4 regions of the Pseudomonas grandcourensis genome follow, and region 2 is predicted to be linked to each of the others. Evidence: predicted binding sites of a transcription regulator. Region 2 holds the regulator's gene; each other region holds the start of a gene.
What was found. Region 2 encodes FliA, which starts transcription of late flagellar genes. Its sites were predicted from a motif close to CTAAAGTTTNNNNNNNNNNNGCCGNTAA; they were not measured.

Region 1 (5,714 bases), 3.2 Mb from region 2:
CAGGGCTGGGGCTTGAATTGCTGATGTTGGTCGCCCTGTGTTTCGCGTTGTGTCTGGTACCCGTGGCCCTGACCCGACGGATTCACCCGGCACCGTTGCATCCGGCACCGATGGAACCACGGTTCTTTATCAAGCGCGTGCCGCAGTCACTGAGCACGGTGCTCGGGGCAGGCCTGATCGTCGGTTCGTTCTACGGTCTGGCGCCGCTGTATGCCTCGCAGCAAGGGTTGTCCACCGAGCAGGTCGGTCTGTTCATGGGTAGCTGCATTTTTGCCGGGCTGCTGGTGCAGTGGCCGTTGGGCTGGTTGTCCGACCGCTACGATCGGGCCGTGTTGATCCGCAGTTTCGCGTTCAGCCTGGCACTGGCTGCCCTGCCGCTGGCGATCATGCCGCAGGTGCCGCTGGAGGTATTGTTCATCGCCGGGTTCCTCTGTTCGCTGGTGCAGTTCTGCCTGTATCCGTTGGCGGTGGCGTTCTCCAATGACCATGTCGAAGGCGATCGCCGGGTGTCCCTGACGGCAATGTTGCTGGTGACCTACGGCGTTGGCGCGAGTATCGGGCCACTGGTGGCAGGCGTGCTGATGAAGCTGTTCGGCAGCCAGATGCTCTATGCCTTCTTCAGTTTCTTTGCGTTGGTGCTGGTATGGCGGATTCGCCCGAAAGCGGTGACCAACCTGCATCAGGTAGACGACGCACCGCTGCATCACGTGGCCATGCCGGACAATATGACAAGTTCGCCACTGGTGGCCTGCCTGGACCCGCGTGTCGATGAACAGGTGGTGCAGGATCAGATGTGCAATCCGGTGAATCCGGAGCCGCCAGCCGAACCGGAATCTGGGCCTGATTCCGATGAGCCACCAGAAGATCCTGACTCGGGCCGCGAGCAGAGCTTTACCGAGGCCAGGCCATAAAACCGGGGCACAAAAAAACGGGCAGTCTCCGCAAGGGACTGCCCGTTTTTTGTTGCCGCTCTATTACATGTCGTCTTTGTCGAAGCGGCGTGCTTCGCGTTGCAACTGGTAGACGAAGCGTTCGACCTGACGCTGCACCAGCCCGCTCATGTTGTGGAAGCGAATGCCGGCGAAGGTGGTGGAAATCCTTTCTTCGAAGTGCAGATAACGCAACTCGACCGGCGCGGTCATCTTGCCAAAGGGCAGGTCGGCGTTGAAACGGTCGTAGACCTGACCCAGTTGCAGGCTGCCGGTGATGTCGCCGTCGAAGCGCAGTTTGCAGCCGGTAGCGGAAATATCCAGCAGCTTGCCGCTGATCGGCGCCTTGAGCTTTTCGCCGTCGAGATTGACGTTGACCAGTTGTGCCAGTTTCAGCGCGGCGCGGAACGCATTGCGGCGCTGGTGGTACACCACTTCATCGGGCAGGGAGCCGCGATAGCAGCGACTGCCAGCGGATTCGTCGATGTTCAACTGGCCGTTGCTTTCCCAGGCGATGCGCACGCCTTCGTGGAAGCCTTCGACCCTGAACGGTTCGCCCGCCAGCAGGTAACGCTCGCCGTCACGGGGAATCATTTCGTCCAGGGCAATCATGTTGCTGTCACGGTCCAGGTCCACCAGGTAGCTCTGGAAGCGCTGGCTGCGCTCGTGGAACGTGATGATCAGCGGGTCATGGCTTTCGAGCAGCTGGCGCAGGTTGCTGGAGATTTCCAAGGGCGTGGAGAGCACCTTGGGTGGCTGCGGAGCATCATCCACGGATAAGGCATTGGACACGGTTAATCAATCTCCAGACAAAATTTGACTACGGCAGGCTATCAGTTTGCCAGTATGTTGCGCGTCTTGATAGAGCGGGGGCATTGACCGGCTTATGCCTGACTGAGCTGGCGCGGCTTGGCAAGCTTGGAGAATGTTCCGCTGGCATCGTAAAGCGCCGGGGTTTCACCGCCGGTGAGGATTTTCAGCTGGGTGGCCGTCGCTGCCTGCTGAATGAGGATCGACTGGCCATTGTTGGCATTGATGGCCTGGCACTGGGCCAGGAGATCGGTCAGCACGTCACTTTGTGCCAGCAACTGCTCGCCAATGCTCGACTGGTCGGCCAATTGTTCCAGACCGCCACGGTTGGTTGGCAGGTTCAGGCTGGCGAGGATTTCACTGCGCTTGCGGCCATGCTGTTCGAGCAAAACGATCAATGCCTGTTTCTGCGCCAGGATGTTCTCGAGCAATGGCATGTCGCGGCCATGCAATGCGAGGGATTCGGTCTGCAGTAATTCCAGCAGGTGTTGCGCTGGAGCAAAGTCGTCGGTGATCAGTTGCAGTAAATTAGTGTCGTGCATGGCTGGCCTTGGGTTTTAAGCGTCCAAAAGCCTGGCGCCGGCGGTGGCCTAGCGCTGGGCTTCGAAGTTGAGCAGTTTGCTGGCTACGCGGTTGCTGTCGACTTTATAGCTGCCATCGGCAATCGCTGCTTTCAACTCGGCCACGCGGGCGTTGTCGACGGCAGGCTGATCGCGCAGCTTGTCAGTGACCTTCTGCAACTGTTGAGCCTCATTGCTGAGATGTACCGATTCCCCGCTTTTGACGGTACCGGCCTGTTCGGCCGCGGACTCCAGCGGCGCGGATTTGCCGGCCTCGGCACTTTCCTTGCTGGCGCTGGTACGTGTACTGCCCGTAAGGGACGAGGAGCTGTTCAAACGGCTGAAATCGATGACCATGATAAAAAAACCTCTGGGAATTTGGACGCTTGCCATGGTTTCGGCCATTCCCTGGAAAACTTTAGGCTCATTTATCAATGAACCTTGCGCGCGCCAGCGCTTGCCGTGCATGGAACACAGTCTAGGGAACCGCCGCGGCAAGCGCCACATTCAGATGAACAGAGCGCCTTACATGGACACTTCCACCTGCCCCGGCGCCATGACCTGCGCCTTGATGACTCGTTGGGAATTGAGGTTTTTCACCCGGATCTGTTCGCTCAGGCTGCCGTTTGACAGTGCTTCGCCCGGCATGCGCACGCTGAGGGTACCGCTACGGGCGGTGATCACCACCTGATCGCCCTTGCGGATGACCTCGGCCTGTTCGATATGCACCAGGGTAATCACCTGGTCGGCGACCATTGGTCGGGTCAGTCGCTGCCCGATCGCCTGATCCAGGGAGGTCAGGTAACCCTGGCTGATGAGGCTGATATCGCGCTCGCGCAGGACCACATCCTCAGGCTCGACAATGGCGGCGCGGCGCAGTGGCCGGGCGCTGGTCACGACATCGCGAAACAGGCGGACTTGAGCGGGTACGAACACCGTCCAGGGGGACGCGCCCTCGCAGCGAACCTTGACCGTGACCCGTCCCAGCGGCTTGGGACTCTCGAGCGTTGCTGTCAATTCCTTGTCGCACATGGGCATGTGCATGCGCGGATCGAGCGGGTTGACCTGGATCTCGTAGCGACCTTCCGTTTGACTGGTAGCCAGATAGTCTTCTACGGTGAATTCAAGAAAGCCCTGAGTGACGCCGATAAGCATGTCAGGCAAGGTAACCGCGTCAGCAAGGGCAGGGCTGCCAGTGTTGAGCAGGCAAACAGCCGCCAGCACGCCGAGCAACTTGCGGTAGGGGGTGGTCAGGCGTCGAAAAAATGTCGGTTCTGTGTTCATAACGATTAAAAAAGCAAGCGCCGTGCCGTTTAGTGATGAAGGCGCGTCGCAACAACACTTGGCGTTGGCGTAGGAGTCTGGGCATGGCTGGTGTAATGGATTCGGTAAACCAGCGCACGCAACTGGTGGGGCAGAATCGCCTTGAGCTGTTGTTGTTCCGTCTCGACGGCCAGCAGCTGTACGGGATCAACGTATTCAAGGTTCGGGAGGTGCTGCAATGCCCCAAACTGACGCTGATGCCCAAATCCAGTCCTGTCGTGTGCGGCGTGGCGAACATCCGGGGGGCGACCATTCCGATCCTTGATCTGGCGATGGCGACCGGCTCCGGCGCGTTGAAGGACAAGAACAACCCCTTCGTGATCATCACGGAGTACAACACCAAGACCCAGGGTTTCCTGGTGCGCTCGGTGGAGCGCATCGTCAACATGAACTGGGAGGAGATCCATCCACCGCCCAAGGGCACCGGACGCGATCACTACCTGACGGCGGTGACGCGGGTCGACAATCAGTTGGTCGAAATCATCGACGTCGAGAAGGTGTTGGCGGAAGTGGCGCCGACGCCGGAAGCGATTTCCGTCGGTGTGGTGGATGTCGAAACCCAGCACAAGGCGCTTTCGTTGCGCGTGCTGACGGTCGACGACTCATCGGTGGCGCGCAAGCAGGTCACGCGTTGCCTGCAAACGGTCGGCGTCGAAGTGGTGGCGTTGAACGACGGCCGGCAAGCGCTGGACTACTTGCGCAAGCTGGTCGACGAGGGCAAGAAGCCGGAAGAAGAGTTCCTGATGATGATCTCCGACATCGAGATGCCGGAGATGGACGGGTACACCCTGACGGCGGAAATCCGCAACGACCCGCGCATGCAAAAGCTTCATATCATCCTGCATACTTCGTTGTCGGGGGTATTCAATCAGGCGATGGTCAAGAAGGTCGGTGCCGATGACTTCCTTGCCAAGTTCCGTCCTGATGACCTGGCATCCCGGGTAGTCGACCGGATCAAAGCAGCAGATATCAGCTAGGGGCCCGTGCCCCTGGCAGTCAACACGATTTAAGAGGCGGCATCATTGTCTACGGGTAATTTGGATTTCGAACAGTTCCGGGTATTCCTGGAAAAAGCCTGTGGCATTTTGCTCGGTGAAAACAAGCAGTACCTGGTCTCCAGCCGTCTCAACAAACTGATGGAACAGCAAGGCATCAAGTCTTTGGGGGAACTGGTTCAGCGCATGCAGACCCAGCCGCGCAGCGGGTTGCGCGAGCAGGTGGTCGATGCCATGACCACCAACGAAACCTTGTGGTTTCGTGACACCTACCCGTTTGAAGTCTTGAAGAACAAGGTACTGCCCGAAGCGATCAAGGCCAGTCCCGGCCAGCGCCTGCGCATCTGGTCGGCAGCGTGCTCGTCGGGCCAGGAACCGTATTCGCTGTCGATGTCCATCGACGAGTTCGAGCGGGTGAACCTGGGCCAGTTACGGATGGGGGTGCAGATTGTTGCCACCGACCTGTCCGGCACCATGCTGAACAACTGCAAGACCGGCGAGTACGACAGCCTGGCCATCGGCCGCGGTCTGTCGCCCGAGCGCCTGCAGCGTTATTTCGATCCGAAAGGGCCGGGGCGCTGGGCGATCAAGGCGCCGATCAAGAGCCGTGTGGAATTCCGTTCGTTCAACCTGCTGGACAGCTACGCGAGCCTCGGCAAGTTCGATATCGTGTTTTGCCGCAACGTATTGATCTACTTCTCCGCCGAGGTGAAGAAGGACATCCTGTTGCGCATCCACAGCACGTTGAAGCCGGGTGGTTACCTGTTCCTCGGTGCTTCCGAAGCGCTGAACGGTTTGCCGGATCATTATCAGATGGTTCAGTGCAGCCCGGGGATCATTTACCAGGCGAAGTGATTTTTCTGGTGTTGTCAAAAAACGGGAGTCCTCAGGGGCTCCCGTTTTTTTATGCCTGAATTATCCCTCCTGCACACCACAAATCCCCTGTAGGAGTGAGCCTGCTCGCGATAGCGGTTTCACATTCGACATATCCGGTGACTGATACACCGTCATCGCGAGCAGGCTCACTCCTACAACAGTTGTTCGGTGGTGTTGGTGAGATGGGACCCAAGCGGCAGAAAAGCGGCATCCGGCGGAAA
Region 2 (5,714 bases):
GAGCCTCGTCAGGCCTGGCGCATGTTGCTGGCGCACCTGGCGCGCATGATCGTTACTCCGGAAGTCGAGCCGCTGGAAGAGGGCGGTGTGATCGCCATGGTCGGCCCTGCCGGCATGGGCAAGACCACCACCCTGGCCAAGCTGGCCGCCCGTTACGTGCTCAAGTATGGCGCGCAGAACATTGCGCTGGTGAGCATGGACAGCTTCCGCATCGGTGCCCAGGAGCAGCTCAAGACCCTGGGGCGCATTCTCAATGTGCCGGTGACCCACGTCGATCCGGGCCAGTCCCTGGTGCAGGCCCTGGAGCCATTGCTGCGCAAACGCGTGGTGCTGATCGATACTGCCGGCCTGCAGGCCAGCGATCCGGCCCTGCGCATGCAGCTCGAAAGCCTGGCCGGTCGTGGCATCCGCTCGAAAAATTATCTGGTCCTGGCAACCACCAGCCAGAAACAGGTTCTAACGGCCGCTTATCACAGTTACAAGCGTTGTGGGCTCGCAGGCTGCATCCTGACTAAACTGGATGAAACGGCAAGTCTGGGCGAGGTGTTGAGCCTTGCCATCAGTCATGAACTGCCGGTGGCTTACCTGACCGATGGCCCGCGGATCCCGGATGATTTGCATCTGCCGCGTCGTCACCAGTTGGTCAGCCGCGCCGTGAGCGTGCAAATGCAGGAAGAACCCAGCGAAGAAGCCATGGCTGACATGTTCGCTGACATCTACCACAGCCCGACCAAGCAGGTTGGCTGAGGTAAAAATGAACAGTTTTTGTACCTACATCGATGGTCTGCCATGCATTGTTCCGTTTGTGAACGCGCAGCCAGTAATGTGGCCTCCGTCTATGCAAGACAAGGTAAAGAAATAACATGGGCAGCATGCATCCCGTACAGGTGATCGCGGTGACCGGCGGCAAAGGTGGCGTCGGGAAAACTAATGTGTCAGTGAACTTGTCCCTGGCTTTGGCCGAGCTTGGCCGGCGCGTCATGCTGTTGGACGCCGACCTGGGACTGGCGAACGTCGACGTTCTGCTGGGCCTGACACCCAAACGTACCCTGGCCGACGTGATCGAAGGCCGCTGCGAACTGCGCGATGTACTGCTGCAGGGACCCGGCGGCATCCGTATCGTTCCGGCCGCATCCGGCACTCAGAGCATGGTGCATCTGAGCCCCGCGCAACACGCCGGCCTGATCCAGGCCTTCAGTGATATCGGCGACAACCTCGACGTATTGGTGATCGACACCGCTGCGGGCATTGGTGAGTCGGTAGTCAGTTTCGTCCGTGCAGCCCAGGAAGTGCTGCTGGTGGTGTGCGACGAGCCGACCTCGATCACCGATGCCTACGCCTTGATCAAGTTGCTGAACCGCGACTACGGCATGAACCGCTTCCGCGTCCTGGCCAATATGGCCCAGAGCCCGCAGGAAGGACGCAACCTGTTCGCCAAGTTGACCAAGGTCACGGATCGCTTCCTCGACGTCGCCCTACAATACGTCGGTGCGGTGCCTTACGACGAAAGCGTGCGCAAGGCCGTGCAGAAGCAACGCGCCGTCTACGAGGCCTTCCCGCGTTCCAAGTGCTCGCTGGCGTTCAAGGCCATCGCGCAGAAGGTCGATACCTGGCCGCTGCCTGCCAACCCGCGCGGGCACCTGGAGTTTTTCGTCGAGCGGCTCGTGCAGCAGACAGCAGGACCTGTTCTATGACAGCCAGCGGCTACAACCTCTACAAGAAGTCGGCACGTGATGCGCAGTACGAGCTGATCGAGCGTTACGCGCCGCTGGTTAAACGCATTGCCTACCACTTGCTGGCGCGTTTGCCGGCCAGTGTCCAGGTCGAAGACCTGATCCAGGCCGGGATGATCGGCCTGCTTGAAGTGTCGACCAAATATGACGCCAGCAAAGGCGCCAGTTTCGAGACGTACGCGGGCATACGAATCCGCGGCGCCATGCTCGATGAAGTGCGCAAGGGGGATTGGGCGCCACGTTCGGTTCACCGCAATACGCGCATGGTCAGCGATGCCATTCGCTCGATTGAAGCTAAAACCGGCCGTGACGCTAAAGATCACGAAGTTGCGGCCGAACTCCAATTGAGTCTCGACGATTACTACGGGATTTTGAACGACACCCTGGGCAGCCGGCTGTTCAGTTTCGACGACCTGTTGCAGGACGGCGAACATGAAGGGCTGCACGAGGATGGCGCGAGTGCTCATCTCGAGCCGTCACGCGACCTGGAGGATGAACGCTTCCAGGCTGCGCTGGCGGATGCGATTGCCAATTTGCCGGAGCGTGAGCGACTGGTGTTGGCGCTGTACTACGACGAAGAGTTGAACCTCAAGGAAATCGGTGAGGTCCTGGGGGTCAGCGAATCGCGGGTCAGCCAGTTACACAGCCAGTGCGCGGCCCGTTTGCGGGGGCGTTTGGGGGAGTGGCGAGCGCGCTGAAGGCAGTGTGGGGACACTGCGAACGAGGCTGGTGTGGTGTTGAACTGCGCCGGTCGCGATCTGTTGTGCTCCAGACAGTCATTGAGTGCTTTGCCGGATTGATTGAAATGGCGCGTCCAGGTGCTGGGCGCGTTTAAGACTGCTTGGAGGTCGAATTGGACAAGAACATGAAAATCCTCATCGTTGATGACTTCTCAACGATGCGGCGGATCATCAAGAACCTGCTGCGTGACCTTGGGTTCACCAACACCGTCGAGGCCGACGATGGCACTACCGCCATTCCGGTGCTCAACAGCGGAAGCATCGACTTTCTGGTAACGGACTGGAACATGCCTGGCATGACCGGTATCGATCTGCTGCGCCACGTGCGTGCCGATGAAAAGCTCAAGCACCTGCCGGTACTGATGGTGACCGCTGAAGCCAAGCGCGAGCAGATCATCGAAGCGGCCCAGGCCGGCGTTAACGGCTATGTGGTCAAGCCCTTCACGGCCCAGGCGTTGAAAGAAAAAATCGAGAAGATTTTCGAACGCATCGGTTGATGAGTGCGCCACGGGGGAGCTATGGGCAATAACGAAACTTCATTGGGCGATTTTGAATCGACCCTGAAAAAACACGCCGTCGAATTGGTCGCGAGCCTTGAAAAGGGCAAGTTCGGCGACGCGGTGCAATTGATCCATGAGCTCAACCAGACCCGTGACCGCGGCCTGTATCAGGAAGTGGGCAAGCTCACTCGCGAACTGCATAGCGCGATCGTCAATTTCCAGATTGACCCGCACATGCCGCAAGCCGAAGAAGTGTCGCAGATCACCGACGCCACCGAGCGTCTGGGGTATGTGGTCAAGCTGACCGAGGCCGCGGCCAACCGCACCATGGATCTGGTGGAAAGTGCCACGCCGCTGGTCAATGGCCTGGCCGATGAAGCCAAGGTGTTGAGCGCGGACTGGGGGCGTTTCATGCGTCGCGAAGTCGGCGCCGAAGAGTTTCGTGAACTGGCCCGGCGGGTCGACGGGTTCCTGACGCGCAGCGTCACGGACAATCGCGCGGTGTCGGGCAACCTCAACGACATCCTGCTCGCCCAGGATTACCAGGACCTCACGGGCCAGGTGATCAAGCGTGTGACCCAGTTGGTCACCGAAGTTGAAAGCAACCTGCTCAAGCTCGTGCTGATGGCCAGTCAGGTGGACCGCTTTGCGGGCATCGAACATGACCGTGAAGCGATGCTTGCTGAAAAAGATCCACAAAAACATCTCTCTCAGGGTGAAGGTCCGCAGATTCATGCCGATAAAAGAGAAGACGTTGTGTCCGGTCAGGACGATGTGGACGATTTGTTATCCAGCCTGGGATTTTAGAGTTTTAGAATTTTAGGTTTTTTGGGTTTTTAGACCTGTAGGAGCACCCCCTTAATGAGCTTCGGCGCCGATGAAGAGATCCTTCAGGATTTCCTGGTTGAGGCCGGCGAGATTCTAGAGCAACTGTCCGAGCAACTGGTCGAGCTGGAAAGCCGTCCGGATGATGCGGATCTGCTCAATGCAATTTTTCGCGGTTTTCACACTGTAAAAGGGGGCGCCGGCTTCCTCCAGCTCAACGAGCTGGTGGAGTGCTGCCACATCGCCGAGAACGTGTTCGACATCCTGCGCAAGGGTGAGCGTCGCGTCGACTCGGAACTGATGGACGTGGTTCTCGAAGCGCTGGACGCGGTGAACAGCATGTTCAGCGAAGTCCGCGAACGCAGCCCGATCACGGCCGCGACACCGGAACTGCTCGCGGCGCTGGCCCGTCTGGCCGAGCCGCAATCGGCTGACGAGGTGGCTGCGGCACCTGTCGCCGCCGTGGTCGAAGCGCCTGTGGCTGAAGCCGAATCGGGCGATATCACCGACAATGAATTCGAACAGCTGCTGGATTCGCTGAACGCAGTAAAGGCCCAGGCCGAGGCCCCGGCGGCTGCTCCAGCGCCTGCCAGCAATGCCGCCGGCAGCGATGAAATCACCGATGCCGAGTTCGAGTCGTTGCTCGATCAGTTGCACGGTAAAGGCCAGTTCGCCATCGATGCAGTGGTCCCGGCGTCCGCTGCGCCAGAAGCCCCGAAAGCGGCCGGCGACAGTTCCGATATTACGGACGACGAATTCGAAGCACTGCTCGACCAGTTGCACGGCAAGGGTAACTTTGCTGTCGAGGCTTTGGAGTCGGCCATTGCTTCGGTGCCTGCACCCGCGGCACCAAGCGCGATGGCGGCCGGCAGCGATCTGATTTCCGATCACGAGTTCGAAGCGCTGCTCGACGAATTGCACGGCAAAGGCAAGTTCACTGAAGTCGGCACAGCGACTGCGGTCAGCGGTTCGAGCGCTTCCGTTGCGGCACCGGCAGCCAAGGCTGCAGCGCCGAAACCCGTGGCCAAGGCTCCTGAGCCAAAAGCCGAAACACCGGCCCCTGTGCCCGCCGCTGCACCGGCTGCTGCCCGTGCCCCGGCCGCGCCACCGGCGGAAAAACCGGCGAGCGAAGCCGAGACCACCGTGCGTGTCGATACCGCGCGTCTCGACGAGATCATGAACATGGTCGGCGAGTTGGTGCTGGTGCGTAACCGCCTGGTCCGCCTGGGCCTCAACAGCGGCGACGAAGCCATGTCCAAGGCCGTGTCGAACCTCGACGTGGTCACCGCCGACCTGCAGACCGCGGTCATGAAGACCCGGATGCAACCGATCAAGAAAGTCTTCGGGCGCTTCCCGCGCCTGGTTCGAGACCTGGCTCGCCAGCTCAAGAAAGAGATCAACCTGGAACTGGTCGGCGAAGAAACCGATCTCGACAAGAACCTCGTCGAGGCCCTGGCCGACCCGCTGGTCCACTTGGTGCGCAACGCGGTCGACCACGGCATCGAGTCGCCGGAAGAACGTGAAGCCTCGGGCAAGACCCGGGGCGGCAAGGTGATTTTGGCGGCCGAGCAGGAGGGCGATCACATCCTGTTGTCGATCTCCGATGACGGCAAAGGCATGGACCCGAATGTCCTGCGTTCCATCGCGGTAAAACGCGGTGTGATGGACAAGGATGCCGCCGATCGCCTGAGCGACACCGAATGCTACAACCTGATCTTCGCCCCGGGTTTCTCGACCAAGACCGAGATCTCCGACGTATCGGGTCGCGGCGTGGGCATGGACGTGGTGAAAACCAAGATTTCCCAGCTCAACGGTTCGATCAACATCTACTCGGCCAAGGGCCAGGGTTCGAAGATCGTCATCAAGGTGCCGCTGACCCTGGCGATCATGCCGACGCTGATGGTCATGCTCGGCAA
Region 3 (5,714 bases), 940 kb from region 2:
TTGACCGGTGTCGCCGGCAGTCAGGCGGGGCAACTGGCCAACGGCCTGGCGACCGTGGATGTGCTGGGCAATATCCAGGCACATCGGCGCTACGCCGAAGACATCCGCATGTACGGCTTCAGTTTCAACACCACCCTGGGCCAGGCGTCGGTGTTCGGTGAAGTGGCTTATCGGCCGAACCTGCCCATCGGGGTCGCCGCCACCAACGACCTGATCGGCGACCTGGCCAACGGCGCCGCCGCAGCGGCAGGCGGCCAGACCATCAACATCGGCGGGCAGCAGGTCACGCTCGACAGCCAGATCAATAACGCTGAGCGGGTGGAAGCATTCAACACGTCCCTGGGCACCATTTACAACTTTGGCCCGAGCCTGTCATTCGACTCGATGTTCGGCGTGTTCGAACTGGCGTCCGAGCACCTGCGTGGCAGCAGCCTGCAATACACCGCGTATGACGGCAGTACCCGTTACTACGCCGGCACCGGCAACTTTTCCTATGTGTCCGGCGGCGAGCGCAGCGACCAGGTCAACCGCAACTCCTACAGCTACACCGCGATGCTCAACGGCACCTGGAACGACGTGTATGCCGGGGTCAACGTTTCGCCTTATGTCGTCTACAAAGATGACTTCGAGGGCAACAGCTATCAGGCGGGCAACGTCATCGGGGGCCGCAAGGCCTACACCCTGGGGATCAAGGCCAACTACCAGAACAAGCTGGAGGCCGAGCTGCAATACACCGAGTTCTACGGCGGTGGGCAGGACAACGGCCTGCGTGACCGCGACAACGTCGGCTTCAACCTCAAGTACTTCTTGTGAGTTTCAACTCATCCCCCTGTAGGAGTGAGCCTGCTCGCGATGACGGACTTTCAGTCGAAGTTGATGTTGGCTGACACACCGCTATCGCGAGCAGGCTCGCTCCTACAGGTTTTTGTATTTCGGAGAACGATCATGTTTCACACTTCACGACTGACCAAGACCACGCTGGCGCTGTTCCTGAGCCTGGCCGCCGGCAGCGCACTCGCCGCGGTCACGCCCCAGCAAGCCGAGCAACTGAAAACCACACTGACGCCACTGGGGGCCGAGCGTGCCGGCAACGCGGCCGGGACCATTCCGGCCTGGAGCGGCGGTATCACCCAGGCGCCGGCGGGCTACAAGCCCGGCCAGCATCACCTGGACCCGTATGCGGCGGACAAGCCGCTGCTCACCATCACCAAGGCCAACCTTGAACAGTACAAGGCCCACCTCAGCCCGGGCCAGATCGCCCTGTTCAACAGCTACCCCGACACCTTCCAGATGCCGGTCTATCCCTCTCGCCGCTCGAGCTCGGCGCCGCAGTGGCTGTATGACAACACCTTGAAAAATGCGACCTCGGCCAAGCTGCTCGATGGCGGGACCGGGTTTGCCGATGCCTATGGCGGTGTGCCGTTCCCGGTGCCCAAGGATGGCATCGAGGTGCTATGGAACCACATCACCCGTTATCGCGGCATCTATGTGGTCCGTCGTGCCTCCGAAGCGCCAGTACAACGCAACGGCAGCTTCGCGCTGGTGACCTCGCAGCAGGAAGGGCTCTTCAACTATTACCGCCCGGGCGGCCAGTTTGCCGACCTGAAAAACATCCTTTTCTACTACCTGGCATTCGTGAAGAGCCCGGCCCGGCTGGCGGGCGGTGCGGCGCTGGTTCACGAGACCCTGGACCAGCTCAAGGACCCGCGTCAGGCCTGGGTCTACGACGCGGGCCAGCGCCGTGTGCGCCGGGCGCCGAACCTCGCGTATGACACCCCGATCGCCTCATCCGACGGCCTGCGTACGGCGGACGATACCGACCTGTTCAACGGCTCGCCAGACCGCTACGACTGGAAGCTCAAGGGCAAGCAAGAGGTCTACATTCCCTATAACAATTACAAAGTCGGCAGCCCTGAGGTGAAGTACGAGCAGTTGCTCACACCGGGCCACCTCAACCCGCAGTTCACCCGCTATGAGCTGCATCGGGTCTGGGTGGTCGAAGGCACGCTCAAGCCGGGCGCACGGCATATCTATTCCAAGCGCGTGCTGTTTCTGGACGAGGACAGCTGGGGCGCTGCCTTGGTGGATCAATACGACGGGCGAGGGGAGTTGTGGCGGGTGTCGATGGCCTACCTGAAAAACTTCTACGACCTGCCCACCACCTGGAGTGCGCTGGACGTATTCCATGACTTGCAGGCGCGTCGTTACTACGTACAGAACCTGGATAACGAAGAGCCGGGCACAGTGGACTTCGCCCAACCGGTGCCGGAGGACGCGTACTTCATGCCGTCGGCATTGCGCCAGCGCGGGACGCGGTAAGCCGCGCAGCACACCCTTTCAGATGCAGACTGTGAGAACGCAATCGCGAGCAAGCTCGCTCCCACAGGGTTTTGTGGTCGTTCACAGATTCTGTGTTCGACTCTCCACCTGTGGGAGCGGGCTTGCCCGCGAAGGGGTCTTTCATTCACAGCAAAGCGAATGTCAGACGCGGAAGTGGCTCACCATCTGCTGCAATTGACCACCCAGCCGAGCCAGTTCAACACTGGACTTGGCGGTCTCATCGCTCGCCGCAGCGGTCTGTTCGGAGACGTCGCGCACGTTGATGATGCTGCGGCTGATCTCTTCGGCCACGGCGCTTTGCTGTTCGGCAGCGGCGGCGATCTGCTGGTTCATCGACTGGATGTTGGACACCGTGCGGGTGATGTTCTCCAGTGACTCACCGGCCTTGCGGGTCAGGGCCACGCTGCTGTCAGTGAGGACGCGGCTGTTGTTCATCACCGCCGACACTTGTTGCGTGCCGTTCTGCAGGCCGGCCACCAGGCCTTCGATTTCCTCTGTGGATTTCTGCGTGCGCTGGGCCAGGCCGCGGACCTCGTCGGCCACCACCGCAAAACCACGACCGGCTTCACCGGCACGGGCCGCTTCGATGGCGGCATTGAGTGCCAGCAGGTTGGTCTGTTCGGCGACGGCCTTGATCACGTCCATGACGCTGCCAATCTTGTCGCTTTCCTGTTGCAGCACGCTCATGGCTTCGGTGGAACGCACCACTTCGCTGGCCAGGCGCTCGATCTGGGCGATAGCTTCGTTGACCACTTTGTCACCTTCGCGGGCTTCGCCGTCGGCCGCCGCAGCGGCTTGCGAGGCTTCTTCGGCGTTGCGCGCGACTTCCTGCACGGTGGCGGTCATCTCGTGCATGGCGGTGGCGACCTGATCGGTCTCGACTTTCTGGCTGTTGACCCCGGCACTGGTCTGCTCGGTCACGGCCGACAGCTCTTCGGCGGCGCTGGCGATCTGGGTCACGCCGTCGCGGATGCCACTGATCAAGTCGCGCAGGGTCACGCCCATGCGCGCGATGCCTTGCTGCAACACGCCGAGTTCGTCGCGCCGGGTGACCAGCACATTGTGGGACAGGTCACCGCTGGCGATGCGATCGACCACCGCCAGGGTTTCGCGCAATGGTCGGGTGATCTGGCGAGTGATGACCACGGCGGCAATGATGCCCACCAGCAGTGCCAGCAGGGTGCTGATCAGTTGCAGAGTGCGGGCCCGGGCGCTTTCGGCATCGCGACGGTCGAGCTGGATCTGATACAGCTGATCGCTTTGGGACACGATGGCGGCGCCCTGGTCGGTCATTTCCTTGCGCGCTTGCACCGCGTCATTGCTGGCGGCCTTGTAGGCCTGCAAGGCGCTGCGGTAGTTGCCCAACGCGGTTTCCAGCTGACGCAGGGCGTCTTGCTGGGAGTCGGCGAAGTGCACGTTCAGCGGTTTCAGGCTGCCGATGGCGGCGTCCAGTTGGCCGACGGCTTTTTGCTCGGTCTCGGCATTGGTACTGGCGGTGTAGCCGCGCACTTCGTAGCGCGCCAGCAGGAACGCTTCCTTGGCAGCCGTTATGGCCTGGAACTGTTCGAAGCGCTGGTCGCTCAACGGCATTTGCTGCACGCGGGTATTGATGTCATTGATCAGCGTGTTGGCGGTTTCGGCGTTGGCGCTCATGGCGTCGCGGGCGCTGTTTCCGGCGCGATAGGCGCTGCGCATCTTGCCCAGTGACGTCCTGTAGGCGTCGATGACAGCGCCTTGCTCGCGCAGCAGCTTGAGGTTTTCCGGGCTCTTGAACTTCGCCAGCAGGGCTTGCTGCTGGGCCGAGAAGGCGTCGAGGGTGGTCTGCACGTTCTGCGCGGCGGTTTCGTCGCCGTTGGTCAGCATGTATTGCAGGCGAACCACGCGCAACTTGGTCAGGCCGGCATTGAGCTGGGTGATGTCACTCATCCAGTTGCTGCGGTCGATCAACCCGCCCAGGCTGGTCCAGCCGGTCAGGGCCAGGACGCAGGTCAGTGCCAGGACCAGGCCAAACCCCAGGCCCAGTTTCAGGTTCACGCTGATGTTGCCGAACCAGCTATTCATCACATTCCTCCAGGAACTTGGTATTTCTTTATCGTCGGTTGGCTGGAAGATTGTTTTTTTTGGAAGCCGCCAAGCTGTGTAAGCAGGATGTATCGGCAGCAATCCCTGGAGCTGAAAGGATTTTTCCGCGGGGTTTGTGTAACAAGATTTTTACAGCGCTTTTGAGCTTTTTTTCACATACGTTTCACCAGTCACCGACGCGCCTTTCTTTAACCTGCCGGGATCTAATGAGGTAGTGTTTGCTGGCGAGGCGGCGTGATGTGCAATTAAGACTGAGTCTTTTCGGGAAAAAACGCTCTATCGATCTGAACCGCTTCGCCCGCTATCGCAACGCTGCTGTGGTGTTGGCATCGGCGCTGCTGGTCATTCCGCTGACCTTGTTTTTGTTGCGTCCTGCCACTGCACCGGACCTGGCTCACGGCAATGTGGCCGGTGCACAGGCTTTGATGACGGGATGGGCCAAGGGCGACATCATCGTGCTGGTGCGTCACGTCGAACGCTGCGATCACTCCTCGGCGCCTTGCCTGGTTGGCAACGATGGCATTACCGAGCGTTCTCGCCCTGTTGCCGAGAGCCTTGGGGCACAGTTCAAACACCTGGGCCTGGACAAGGCCGATATCTACAACAGCCCGATCCTGCGCACGGCACAGACTGCCAACTTCATGTTCAACAAGGTTGGCGCGGGCGAAGACTGGCTGATCAGTTGCAAGAGCACCATGCTGCGCGAGACGCTTGCGCATAAAGTGGCCGGGCGTAACCTGATTCTGGTGACCCACAGCGAGTGCATGGAGCAACTGGAAAAAGACCTCGAGTTACCGCCTTCGACCCTGGGTTATGGCGCTTCACTGTTTTTTTCCGCCGAAACCCCGCAGACTCCGCGCATGCTTGGCTTCATCGACGCTTCCGACTGGAGCTCGGTGAGCACTCATTGAGTTTTTCCCTCTTCTTTCTGAATCAGGATTCACAATGCTGACCGCCTCTCGCTACCGCTTTTACTGGGTGAATTTTGGTATTCCGCTGGCCTGCGCGGTCGCGGTGTTCCTGATGTTCGACATGACCAGCATCGACATTGCCTTCAACAATTACTTTTTTGATCCGGTGACGCAGACGTACCCGTTGGACCAGGTCCATCTTTTCGAAAAAATCACCCACAAATGGGCGCGGATCATTCCGAACTGGACCGGCGAAATTGCGATTATCGGTGCCTTGCTGTCGTTTCTCTGGCCGCGCCTGAAGGCTGAAAAGCACTCGAAAATCATCGCTTTCCTGGAAAAAATCAAAGTCGCACCGGTGCTGCGCTTTGCCACCCGCCA
Region 4 (5,714 bases), 1.4 Mb from region 2:
GCCGAAGGCTGCGATCTTTTGAAAATTCAGAATCAGTGTGCCGACAGCTCAATCACACAGCATGGGCCATTGACGGAGATTTCCAGCAGGCCAGTGTTACCGTCGAGTTGCAGGCAATCATGGCGACCGAGCTTCGAAGCACTGTTACCGACCACCACATCCAGCGCATCGCTGATGCCGAACACCAACACCGTACCCGCCGAGCTGAAGAACCGCTGCTCGCCGCTCAACCACTGCAACCGCGCAGCGTAACGTTGCGGTGCGTAAATCAGGTTGAAATCGCGAATCGGACCGCCGAGCAATGTGCAGGAAACCTTGCTTTCACCACTGAAGGCATACGGGTCCAGCGGTAACAGCGACCGAGTGTCCTGGCCATCCACCGTCAAGGTCATGCCATCACCCTGCAGCACGGTGATCACCCGCTCGTAACCGGCGAAGGTGGAAAACCCGCCCGATTCGCCAATGTCGGCAATCGACAGGCGCCAGCCAAAACCATCCAGACCGGTGCCGGCATCGCGGGTGATTTCTTCGGTGCTGCCGCCGCCGTTTTTCCACGGCATGCGCGGGTAGTCTTTGGCGCGTAAAACCTTCAACTCATTCATTTATGAAACCGACCTTCCAGACGATGACGGGAACCGGGGTGGATCAAGCGAGCAGCGGTCACTGGCTGACGGCCGGACCAGGTGCGGCGACGGATCAGCAGGCACGGCTCGCCCTTTTCAATCTGAAGCAATTTGCATTCGGACGACTCGGCCAGGATCGCCTCGACCACGTGCTCGCCTTCGGTCAGCGGCGCGACCTGGTTCAGGTAGGCGTAGGGCGTTTGCAGGGTGAAGTCCTGTTTGAGGTAGTCCGGCGCCACCAGCGCATTGACGAAACGGTCTTCGATTTGCACCGGAATATCGTTTTCGAAATGCACGATCAGCGAGTGGAACACCTTCTGCCCTTCACGCATGTCCAGGGCCAGGGCGCGCTCGGAGCCGGCGGCCTCTTCTTCAAGGGTGATGACCTTGCAGGTGTGGCGATGACCGCGAGAGGCGATTTCGTCGGCGATGTTGTGCACTTCAAACAGGGCAGACTGGCTTTTCGGCTCGGCGACGAACGTGCCGACGCCTTGCATGCGCACCAACAGACCATCGGCGGTCATCTCGCGCAGGGCGCGGTTGATGGTCATGCGGCTAAAGCCCAACTGGCTGACCAGTTCACTTTCCGACGGCACACGATAGTGCGGCGGCCAGTTTCCACTGTCGATTTGCTGGGTGATCATTTGTTTGACGCGAGCGTACAAGGGCGCCGGACTGTCGCCCATGTTCGCGGCCAACGGAGAGACTGTAGGCGGAGTCGGCACGGTTAATCCTTGGTCGTTTGGATAGGGTTGCTAGCTTGCCGGAGTTTACCGGGCAGGCAAACGTCTGTATATGTATATACAAATAACACACGATGGGGTGCTGAACCATGTCCGCCTTCTTTGCCGAACGCGCGCTGCTGCCTAGTGGATGGGCCAACAATGTACGTCTTGAGGTCAACGCCGACGGCGTATTGACCCATATCCAGGCCGATTCCAACGCAGATGGCGCCGAACGGTTAAGCGGTCCGCTGCTGCCTGGCATGCCGAACCTGCACTCCCACGCCTTCCAGCGGGCCATGGCCGGGCTGGCGGAGGTGGCGGGCAATCCGAACGACAGTTTCTGGACCTGGCGCGACCTGATGTATCGCCTCGTCGGAAAAATCAGCCCGGAACAACTGGGCGTCATCGCCCGTCAGCTGTACATCGAAATGCTCAAGGCCGGTTACACATCGGTGGCGGAATTTCATTACGTGCACCATGACATCAGCGGCCAGCCTTACGCGGACCCGGCCGAACTGGCCCTGCGTATCAGCCAGGCCGCGGGTTCCGCCGGTATCGGCCTGACCCTGCTGCCGGTGCTCTACAGCCACTCCGGTTTTGGCGGCCAGACCCCGAACGAAGGTCAGCGCCGCTTCATCAACAGCACCGAAAACTACCTCAAGCTGCAATCGCGCCTGCAACCGGTGCTGGCACAGCAGCCGGCGCAAGCCCTCGGCCTGTGCTTCCACTCGCTGCGCGCAGTCACACCGCAGCAGATCAGCGAAGTGCTGGCGGCCAGCGACAAGCAATGCCCGGTGCACATCCACATCGCCGAGCAGCAGAAAGAAGTCGACGACTGCCTGACCTGGAGCGGTCGTCGTCCGCTGCAATGGCTGTACGAAAACGTCGACGTCGATCAGCGCTGGTGCCTGGTCCACGCGACCCACGCCAACCCGGAAGAAGTCACGTCGATGGCCAAGAGCCGCGCCATCGCCGGCCTGTGCCTGACCACCGAAGCCAACCTGGGCGACGGGATTTTCCCGGCGGTGGATTTCCTCGCCCAGGGCGGTCGCATGGGCATCGGTTCCGACAGCCATGTGTCGTTGAGCGTGGTGGAAGAATTGCGCTGGCTGGAATACGGCCAGCGTCTGCGCGACCAGCGGCGAAACCGCTTGTATGGCGCGGATCAACCGATGGTCGGGCGCACGCTGTTTGATGCGGCGCTGGATGGCGGTGCCCAGGCGCTGGGTCAGCCGATTGGCGCGCTGCAAGTCGGCAAGCGCGCCGACTGGCTGGTGCTCGACGGCAACGATCCGTACCTGGCAACGGCCAGCGGCGACGGGATTCTCAACCGCTGGTTGTTTGCCGGTGGCGATCGCCAGGTACGGGATGTGTTGGTCAATGGCCAGTGGGTTGTGCGTGACGGGCGGCATGCTGACGAGGAAGAAAGCAGCCGCGCCTTCACACAAGTCCTGCGCGATCTTCTGAACTAACGCAAAAACCTTGTAGGAGCGAGCCTGCTCGCGATGGCGTGTCAGTCGACATCGTTGTGTCTGATACTCCATCGCGAGCAGGCTCGCTCCTACAGGGTCATGCGTTGTTAGTTCGACGTCTCGGCCATCTGCTGCTCCGACGCCCGCCAGATCAGCCGCGTGGTGTCGTAACCCTGCTGACGCGCCTTGCTCAGCAGTTCCTCACGCACCACACCGTTAACGGTCGGTGTGCGCGACAACAGCCACAGATACTTGCGGCTCGGATCACCGACAATGGCGGTCTTGTAGTCATCGCTGACGTACAGCACCCAGTATTCGCCCTTTGCCGTGCCCGGGATCAGCCTGGAGAACCAGGTATCGAACTCGACCCACAACTTGTCGTTCTTGCCGGGCACCTGTGGATAAGCCGTGCCCTTGACCTCTTCCCATTGCCACTGTGCCGTCAGGCAGCGGTTCAGCACCGCGACATTGCCGTCGGGCTTGAGCGTGTAGTGGGCTTCGGACTGCGCGCAGTCGCGCTGGAAGTACATCGGCATGCGAGCCAGCTCGTACCAGGTGCCCTGGTAGCGCTTGAGATTGACGCTTTTGACAGTCTTGGGGGCCAATGTGTCCTGGCCAGACGTGGCACAGCCGGCCAACACCAGGCCGGCAAAAAGGATGATCAATAACCGCTTCATTATTTTTCTCCCGTGGGCGATCGCCCCGGTTTACTTCAGGCCTTGGCCGGAAAACATCAGCACTTTGTCACCGGCGAACTGCACGCTGATAAAGCTGTTCTTGTCGCCCCAGGTGCAGCTGGACATGCCGAGCGCGCCTGAACAATCGGCGGGTTTGCCCAACAGGGTCTCCACTTCGGCCTTGGCCATGCCGGCGGAGAGCTTCGAGTAGTTTTCCTGATTGACCTTGCTGCAGGCAGCGAGCAATACGCAGAACGAAAGCAGGGCGATGGAACGCAACGACATGGTGAAACTCCGGGGGCGTAGGGGATTGGCATGGCTGCCAAGCTGAAGCTTAGAAGAGAAAACCCCTGTCAGGTTCCCTGCCCGGCAGGCTATTTATCGGGCCACTCGTCTACCTTTTGCAGAAAATCAGCCACTTTGCCTGTTTACCGAGCATTTCGTCGCTTTTCAGAAAATCCGCCTAATCTTTGGCGCCGCTCAGTCGACATAAATGCAACGCAAAGCCACGTCGGTGGCATTTGCTCCCCCACTTTGTAGAACAGCCCCCTCTGCGGTAGCTCATCCATGACCAGAAACATGAAGTTCAGCCACAAGATATTGCTGGCTGCCGCCCTCGTGGTGGCCGTCGCATTCGCTTGTTTCATCCTGTTCAACGACTATCGCCAGCGCGAAACCTTGCGCACCAGTACCGAAGCCTCGATGCAGGAACTCGGCAGCCTGACCACCAGCAACATCCAGACCTGGCTGGAAAGCCGCATGCAATTGCTGCAGTCGATGGCCCAACAGGTCACCGCCGATGGCAATGCTCCCGCCAGCCTGAAACGAATCATCGACCTGCCCGCCTACACCGGCAATTTCCAGCTGAGCTACTTCGGCGGCGCCGACGGCGTGATGTTCTCGGTCCCGGCGGGCAACCGCGCGGCGGACTACGATCCGCGCGCCCGTGGCTGGTACAAGGCGGCCAATAGCGCGCAACAGACCATCGTCACCGAACCCTACATCGCCGCCTCCTCCGGCAAGCTGGTGATCACAGTCGCCACCCCGGTGCAGCACCAGGGCCAGATGATCGGTGTCGCCGGCGCCGACATCGATCTGTCCAGCGTCAGTGCGATCATCAATTCGCTGAACTTCGGCGGTCACGGCCATGCATTCATCGTCGGTGCCGACGGCAAGATCCTGATTCACCCGGACAGCAAGCTGGTACTCAAGAACCTGACCGAGGCCTACCCCAACGGTGCGCCGAAAGTCAGCCCGGGCATGAAGGAAGTCGAGATCGACGGCAAGCGCCAGTTCATCTCCTTCACCCACGTCAACGGCGTGCCGTCGGCGGACTGGTACGTGGCGCTGGCGCTCGACCAGGACACCGCGTTCTCGATGCTCAGCGAATTCCGCACCTCGGCGATCATCGCCATGGTGATTGCGGTGGTGATCATCATCGCGCTGTTAAGCATGTTGATCCGCGTGCTGATGCAGCCGCTGCTGACCATGGGTCGCGCCATGCACGACATTGCCGAAGGCGAAGGTGACCTGACCAAACGCCTGGTCATTCACGGCCACGACGAATTCGGCGCGCTGGGGCTGTCGTTCAACCGCTTCGTCGAGCGCATTCACACCTCGATCATCGAAGTGTCCTCGGCCACCGGCCAGGTCAACGAAGTGGCGCTGCGGGTGGTGGCCGCTTCCAACTCGTCGATGTTCAACTCCGACCAGCAAGCCTCGCGCACCAGCAGCGTGGCCGCGGCGATCAACCAACTCGGTGCCGCCGCCCAGGAAATCGCCCAGAACGCTGCCCTCGCCTCGCAACATTCCAGCGATGCTCGCAGCCTGGCCGAAGACGGCCAGCAGGTGGTGGATAAAACCATCGCGGCGATGCAGCAACTGTCGGCCAAGATCAGCGATTCGTGCGGCAACATCGAGACCCTCAACAGCAACACGGTCAACATCGGGCAGATCCTGGAAGTAATTACCAGCATCTCCCAGCAGACCAACCTGCTGGCACTGAACGCTGCGATTGAAGCGGCGCGAGCCGGTGAGGCCGGCCGTGGTTTCGCGGTGGTTGCCGACGAAGTGCGCAACCTCGCTCACCGCACCCAGGACTCGGCGCAGCAAGTGCAGACGATGATCGAAGAGCTGCAAGTCGGCGCACGGGCAGCGGTGGGCATCATGACCGACAGCCAGCGCCAGAGCGAAAGCAGCGTCGGCATCGCCAACCAG

Region 1: a site for FliA is predicted at 2,694-2,721, ahead of flgM (flagellar biosynthesis anti-sigma factor FlgM). Genes of this name have one in related genera too.
Region 3: a site for FliA is predicted at 4,491-4,518, ahead of AABM52_RS03630 (methyl-accepting chemotaxis protein). Genes of this name have one in related genera too.
Region 4: a site for FliA is predicted at 3,961-3,988, ahead of AABM52_RS01755 (methyl-accepting chemotaxis protein). Genes of this name have one in related genera too.

The regions. Positions count from the first base shown of each region.
Region 1 is NZ_CP150919.1:5,314,275-5,319,988, reverse strand. It holds gene AABM52_RS23790 (MFS transporter) at 1-911, shown strand, start outside; gene AABM52_RS23785 (flagellar regulator YcgR PilZN domain-containing protein) at 975-1,721, opposite strand; gene AABM52_RS23780 (flagellar protein FlgN) at 1,814-2,281, opposite strand; gene flgM (flagellar biosynthesis anti-sigma factor FlgM) at 2,330-2,656, opposite strand; gene flgA (flagellar basal body P-ring formation chaperone FlgA) at 2,825-3,583, opposite strand; gene AABM52_RS23765 (chemotaxis protein CheV) at 3,667-4,599, shown strand; gene cheR (protein-glutamate O-methyltransferase CheR) at 4,645-5,472, shown strand.
Region 2 is NZ_CP150919.1:1,783,161-1,788,874, forward strand. It holds gene flhF (flagellar biosynthesis protein FlhF) at 1-747, shown strand, start outside; gene fleN (flagellar synthesis regulator FleN) at 864-1,694, shown strand; gene fliA (RNA polymerase sigma factor FliA) at 1,691-2,431, shown strand; gene AABM52_RS07870 (chemotaxis response regulator CheY) at 2,599-2,970, shown strand; gene AABM52_RS07875 (protein phosphatase CheZ) at 2,992-3,780, shown strand; gene AABM52_RS07880 (chemotaxis protein CheA) at 3,835-5,714, shown strand, end outside.
Region 3 is NZ_CP150919.1:843,969-849,682, forward strand. It holds gene AABM52_RS03620 (DUF1302 domain-containing protein) at 1-813, shown strand, start outside; gene AABM52_RS03625 (DUF1329 domain-containing protein) at 946-2,319, shown strand; gene AABM52_RS03630 (methyl-accepting chemotaxis protein) at 2,482-4,401, opposite strand; gene AABM52_RS03635 (histidine phosphatase family protein) at 4,662-5,333, shown strand; gene AABM52_RS03640 (phosphatase PAP2 family protein) at 5,368-5,714, shown strand, end outside.
Region 4 is NZ_CP150919.1:407,076-412,789, reverse strand. It holds gene AABM52_RS01780 (HutD family protein) at 33-602, opposite strand; gene hutC (histidine utilization repressor) at 599-1,309, opposite strand; gene AABM52_RS01770 (formimidoylglutamate deiminase) at 1,456-2,820, shown strand; gene AABM52_RS01765 (lipocalin family protein) at 2,928-3,497, opposite strand; gene AABM52_RS01760 (hypothetical protein) at 3,528-3,782, opposite strand; gene AABM52_RS01755 (methyl-accepting chemotaxis protein) at 4,065-5,714, shown strand, end outside.